DNA from 2 places in the Spirillospora sp. NPDC052242 genome. Region 1 is predicted to be linked to the other one. Evidence: predicted binding sites of a transcription regulator. Region 1 holds the regulator's gene; the other holds the start of a gene.
What was found. The regulator HrcA, encoded in region 1, represses chaperone genes, less so after heat shock. The targets are predictions, from matches to a motif close to TTGGCACTCTCNNNNNGAGAGTGCCAA.
Positions count from the first base shown of each region.

Region 2: a site for HrcA is predicted at 1,369-1,395, ahead of groES (co-chaperone GroES). Genes of this name have one in related genera too.

Region 1 covers NZ_JBFAUZ010000006.1:170,676-173,933, forward strand. Annotated here, with positions in the region: gene hemW (radical SAM family heme chaperone HemW) at 1-351, shown strand, start outside; gene AB0L25_RS07200 (DUF3097 domain-containing protein) at 554-1,369, opposite strand; gene hrcA (heat-inducible transcriptional repressor HrcA) at 1,596-2,609, shown strand; gene dnaJ (molecular chaperone DnaJ) at 2,610-3,258, shown strand, end outside.
Region 2 covers NZ_JBFAUZ010000008.1:18,355-21,612, forward strand. Annotated here, with positions in the region: gene groL (chaperonin GroEL) at 1-854, opposite strand, end outside; gene groES (co-chaperone GroES) at 937-1,245, opposite strand; gene AB0L25_RS08500 (class I SAM-dependent methyltransferase) at 1,502-2,749, shown strand.

The sequences.
Region 1 (3,258 bases):
TACTGGACGGGCGCCGACTGGTGGGGCGTCGGCCCGGGCGCGCACAGCCACGTCGGCGGCACCCGCTGGTGGAACGTCAAGCACCCCGCCGCCTACGCGTCCCGCCTCGCCGAGGGCGTCACCCCCGCCCACGCCCGCGAGATCCTCGACGCCGACGACCGCCGCGTCGAACGCATCATGCTCGAACTCCGCCTCGCCGACGGCTGCCCCACCGCCCTCCTCGACGACGCCGCCGTCCGCCGCCTCATCACCGACGGCCTCCTCGAACGGGCCCCCTACGCCGAAGGCCGCGCCGTCCTCACCCGCCGGGGCCGCCTCCTGGCCGACGCGGTCGTCCGAGACCTGTGCTGAGCGAAACCCGGTCGGCCTCCGGGCGCTGCGCGCCCTCCGGCCGCCCGGACAACCCGCCCCCCGGCGGTGACTGTGGTGCCGCGGCCCGCGTGGTGGCCCGGCTCCGAGGGGCGGCGCCGCGCTGAGCGCCTTGGGGGCCGTCTTGTGCTTGTGGTGGCTCTGCTGCGGTGCGGGGCGTTCCGGGGGTGTCGGGTGTGGGGGGTTAGGGGGCGGTCACGAAGTCGATCAGTTCTTCTACGCGGCCCAGGAGGGCGGGTTCTAGGTCGGTGTAGGTGGTCACGGAGGCGAGGATGCGCTTCCAGGCGGCGCCCACGTCGGGGGCCCAGCCGAGGGCGTCCAGGACGCCCTCCTTCCACGGGACGCCGCGGGGGACGCGGGGCCAGGCGGGGATGCCGACGGCGGCGGGCTTGACGGCCTCCCAGACGTCGACGAACGGGTGGCCGGCGATCAGGACGTGCGGGGACGAGACGCGCGCGGCGATGCGGCTCTCCTTGGAGCCCTCGACGAGGTGGTCGACGAGGACGCCGAGGCGGCGGCCTTCGGCGGGGCCGAACTCGTCGACGATCGCGGGGAGGTCGTCCACGCCCTCCAGGTACTCGACGACGACGCCCTCGACGCGGAGGTCGTGGCCCCAGATCTTCTCGACCAGTTCGGCGTCGTGCACGCCCTCGACGTAGATGCGGCTCTCCTTTGCGACCTGCGCGCGCAGGCCCCGGACGGCGACGGAGCCGGACGCCGAGCGCGCGGGGCGGCGCGGGGCCGCCTCGGGACGGACGAGCGTGACCGGGGCGCCGTCGATCAGGAAGCCCGCCTTGGTGAGCGGGAACACGCGGCGCTTGCCGAAGCGGTCCTCGAGGGTGACGCCGAACTTGTCGCAGGCCACGACGGCGCCGCAGAATCCGCTGTCCGGGTCCTCGGCGACCAGCCCCGGTTCGGCCGGGATCTCCGGGACGAGGCCCTTGCGGGGCCTGCGCCAGTCGCCGGACAGCACGTCGTTGCCGTAGTCCTTACTCCGCACAGGTCCGCAGATTAACCGGACGGCGGCCGCGGGCGGTGTCGTCCCCGGTCGCTCGGCGTGGCGCCCGATCCGGATAGGATCGCGCCGCCGCCGGGGCCGGGACCCTCCAGAAGGGCGCCCGCGGGTCGTACACTTGGCACTCAGGAGTAAGGAGTGCCAGCGGCACGGGGCCGGACGGCACCGGATGATCGGGGGGCCAGTGGCAGCGCACGAGGGAGGTGACAACGTGCTGGACGACCGGAAACTCGCGGTCCTGCGCGCCATCGTCGAGGACTTCGTGTCCACGAACGAACCCGTGGGTTCCAAGGCCTTGGCGGACCGGCACAACCTCGGCGTGTCCCCCGCCACGATCCGCAACGACATGGCGGTTCTGGAGGAGCAGGGGTACATCGCGCAGCCGCACACGAGCGCGGGCCGCGTCCCCACCGACAAGGGGTACCGGCTGTTCGTCGACCGGCTGTCGACGATCAAGCCGCTGTCGGCGCCCGAGCGGCGGGCGATCGAGACGTTCCTGTCCGGCGCGTACGACCTCGACGACGTCGTCGGCCGGACGGTGAAGCTGCTCGCGCAGCTGACCCGGCAGGTCGCGGTGGTGCAGTACCCGTCGCTGACGCGGTCGACGGTGCGGCACGTCGAGCTGGTGCGGGTGGCCGAGAGCCGGCTGCTGCTCGTCCTGATCACCGACACGGGACGGGTGGAGCAGCGGGTCATCGAGACGCCCGCCGAGATCTCCGAGGAATCGATCGGGCACCTGCGGGCGTTGCTCAACACGTGCCTGGACGGGCTCGGGCTCGGCGAGGTGCCGACGGCCGTCGCGGACCTGCCGGACAAGGTGGGGCCGGACGAGCGGCCGGTGGCGGCCGCGGTGCTGTCGGTGCTGCTGGAGACGCTCGTCGAACGGCACGAGGAGAAGATCGTTTTCGCCGGCGCGGCGAACCTGGCCGCGGTGGACTTCTCGCAGAGCCTGCGGGAGGTGCTGGTCGCGCTGGAGGAGCAGGTCGTGCTGATGCGGCTGCTCGGCGAGTCCGGCGACTCCTCTACTGTTACGGTGCGGATCGGCACCGAGAACCCCGAATTGGGGCTCCGATCGACCTCGGTCGTCGCCGCCGACTACGGCGTCGGCGACCTCACGCTGGCCCGGCTGGGAGTGCTCGGGCCTACACGCATGGATTACCCCAGCACGATGGGAGCGGTACGGGCAGTGGCACGCTACGTGGGACAGATCCTGGCGGGGTCGTAAGTGGCCAACGACTACTACGCGACTCTAGGGGTCGGCCGGAACGCGAGCGCCGACGAGGTCAAGAAGGCCTACCGCCGGCTCGCGCGGGAACTCCACCCGGACGTCAACCCCGACCCGGAGACCCAGGAGAAGTTCAAGGAGATCACCCAGGCGTACGAGGTGCTCTCCGACCCGAAGAAGCGGGAGATGTACGACCTGGGCGCGGACCCGTTCGCGCCCGGCGGCGGGGGCGGCGCCGGCGGGTTCGGCGGCGCGGGGTTCCCGTTCAGCGACATCATGGACGCGTTCTTCGGGACGTCGACGTCGCGCGGCCCCCGGTCGCGGGCGCGGCGCGGGCGGAACGCGACGCTACGGGTCGAGCTCGACCTGTCGGAGACCGCGTTCGGCACCACCCGGGAGCTGACCGTGGACACCGCGGTGGCCTGCTCGGCGTGCGAGGCGACGGGCTGCGCGCCCGGCACCCACCCGGAGACCTGCGACACCTGCCACGGGCGCGGCGAGGTGCAGCAGGTGCAGCGCTCGTTCCTGGGCCAGGTCATGACGGCCCGGCCCTGCCCGGCGTGCGGCGGCTTCGGCTCGGTGATCCGCACACCGTGCACCGAGTGCTCCGGGGACGGGCGCGTCCGCACCCGGCGCACCGTCAAGGTCA
Region 2 (3,258 bases), on a different contig from region 1:
GCCTTGCGGCGGTCACCGAAGCCCGGCGCCTTGACGGCGACGGAGGTGAAGGTGCCGCGGATCTTGTTGGCGACGAGCAGCGCGAGGGCCTCGCCCTCGACGTCCTCGGCGACGACCAGCAGCGGCTTCTTGGTCTGGGCGACCTTCTCCGCCAGCGGCAGGAACTCCTGCACGTTGGAGATCTTGCCGTCCACGATGAGCACGTAGGCGTCCTCCAGGACGGCCTCCATGCGCTCGGGGTCGGTGACCATGTGCGGGGACAGGTAGCCCTTGTCGAACTGGAGGCCCTCGGTGAACTCCAGCTCGAGGCCCATGGTGTGGGCCTCCTCGACGGTGATGACGCCGTCCTTGCCGACCTTGTCGAACGCCTCGGCGATCAGCTCGCCGATCTGCGGGTCCTGCGCGGAGATGGTCGCGACGTGCGCGATCTCCTCCTTGGTGGCGACCTCGCGGGACGCCTTCAGGAGCTGGTCGGACACGAACTGGGCGGCGGCGTCCATGCCGCGCTTGAGGGAGAGCGGCGACGCGCCGGCGGCGACGTTGCGGGTGCCCTCCCGGACCAGCGCCTGCGCGAGGACGGTCGCCGTGGTGGTGCCGTCGCCCGCGATGTCGTTGGTCTTGGTCGCCACTTCCTTGGCGAGCTGGGCCCCCAGGTTCTCGTAGGGGTCCTCCAGCTCCACCTCGCGGGCGATGGTGACGCCGTCGTTGGTGATCGTCGGCGCGCCGAACTTCTTGTCGATGACGACGTTGCGGCCGCGCGGGCCGATCGTCACCTTGACGGCGTCAGCGAGAGCGTTGACGCCGCGCTCAAGAGCCCGGCGAGCGTCCTCGTTGAACTCCAGGATCTTCGCCATGCGGATTCTCCTCTTTCACGCGGTCCGCCCCGGCCCCGCCGAAGTCGGCGCGGACCGGGGCGGGCGCATCACGTCTCGCTGATTACTTCTCGATGACCGCGAGCACGTCGCGGGCCGAGAGCACGAGGTACTCCTCGTTGTTGTACTTGACCTCGGTGCCGCCGTACTTGCTGTAGAGCACGACCTCGCCGACCTTGACGTCGACGGGGACGCGGTCGCCCTTGTCGTCGACGCGGCCGGGGCCGACCGCGACAACGGTGCCCTCCTGGGGCTTCTCCTTGGCGGTGTCGGGAATCACCAGGCCCGACGCGGTGGTGGTCTCGGCCTCGAGCGGCTGGACGACGATGCGGTCCTCGAGCGGCTTGAGAGTGACCTTGGTGGCGGTCGTCACGATCTGACCTCCCCTTCGATAGGTCCTCGGCCGGCCATGGTCGGCCGACCGGCAACTGTGACAGAGAGAGGCGACCCTGGACCGGCCTGCCGTCGCGGGTGCCAGACCGACCTTGTCGCTGTGTTGGCACTCTAGCGTGGAGAGTGCCAGACATGAAACTATGCCGTGCCCGGTGGCTCGTCAACACGAACGCGAACGTCCGCGGCGAGCGTCCGGCAACGGTTCCGCGGCGTTCACGGAGCGCTAACTTCACCCTATGGACCCCGTCGCGTTCCGCCGCCTGCGGACCCCCTCCGGCCAGGACGTCCTCGCGGCGGCGACGGGCGCGGACGTGGGCGGGGACGGGCTGCTCGCGACGGCCGCGCGGCTGCGGGAGGCGCACGACCCCGACCTGGTGGCGGCGGCGCTGACGCAGGCGCGGCTGCGGGAACGGGCGAAGGCCAAGTTCGGCGCGGACGCCGAGCGGATGTACTTCACCGAGGCCGGGCTCGAACAGTCGACGAGGGCGAGCGTGGCCGCGTACCGGGCCGGACGGTTCGCGGACCGGCTGGCGGGCGCGCGTGTGCTGGAACTGGGGTGCGGCATCGGCGCCGACCTGATCGCCCGTGCGCGCGCGGGCCTCATCGGGGACGGCGTGGAACTCGACCCCCTGACGGCGGAGGTCGCGCAGGCGAACGTGGACGCGCTCGGCGTCGCCGATCGCGCGTCCGTCCGGGTGGGCGACGCGGTCGAGCAGGACCCGGCGGGGTACACGGCCGTGTTCGCCGATCCCGGGCGCCGCACGGCGCGCGGCCGGGTGTTCGACCCGCGCGCGTACGAGCCGCCGCTCGACGCCGTCCTCGACCTGGCCGGACGGACGGGCGGCGCGTGCGTGAAGGTCGCGCCGGGCGTCCCGCACGAGGCGGTGCCGGCGGGCGCGGAGGCCGAGTGGATCTCGGTGGGCGGCGACGTGAAGGAGGCCGCGCTGTGGCTCGGCGGGCTCGCGAGCGGCGTCCCGCGGCGCGCGACGCTGCTGGCCGGGGACGGCGCGGTGGCGGGCTCGCTGACGCCGCGCGGGCTCGGCGACCCGGACGTCCGCGGGTGGGGCCGCTACCTGTACGAGCCGGACGGCGCGGTCATCCGGGCGCACCTGGTGGCGGAGGTCGCGGAGCGGGTCGGCGGCGGGCTCGCGGACCCGCGCATCGCGTACGTGACGTCGGACGAGGCGCACGCGACGCCGTTCGCGTCCGGGTACGCGATCGAGGACGTGCTGCCGTTCTCGGTGAAGCGGCTGCGCGCGGAGCTGCGGCGGCGGGACGTCGGGGTGCTGACGGTCAAGAAGCGCGGGTCGGCCGTGGACGTGGACAGGCTGCGGCGCGACCTGGGGTTCGGCGGGCGCCGGCGGCGGGGCGGCGCGGAGCTGACGGTCGTGGTGACGCGGGTCGGGCGGGACCCGGTGGCGCTGCTCGTCCGTCCGCTGGCGGGGGTGCCAACCGGGTCGTCCGCGGGGCCGGAAGGGCGCTGACCCGCCCGGACCGGGCGGCGGCCGGGAATCGATTCCAAAGATCTTCCGGGGACCCCGGGCGGCCCAAGCGCGCCCCGGCGGCGCACCATGGCGGCGCAAATCATCGGCGCTTTCCGGCATTGCGTTCCCCAGGGGACCGCGGGACGCGCGGCAAGGCGGTAACGGGGCCCGTGAATCGGCGCGGACAGATCAACGCCCGGGGAAACACCAAGGGTTGTTCAGGAACGGGTGGGGCGGAGGCGTCGAATGCCTTCCGCGGCGGCGGCGACGGGCGGTCGCGGGCCCGCGCGGGGCGCGCGCGGGCCCGGCCGCGGGCGTCCGGCGGAGGCTCGGGAACTGCCGATGTTGGGCGAGATGTACGGACACGGCGCCCCACGGCGCGCCCGTCCGGGCCGCCGGGCAGAACAGGCCACATACCTGCATTTGTGATGAGTGCCGTCGAATCGGGAATTTCCCGTCAATGATCTTGATCTTCGACTTTCTTCACCAGTCGGGTAACGCGTGCATTC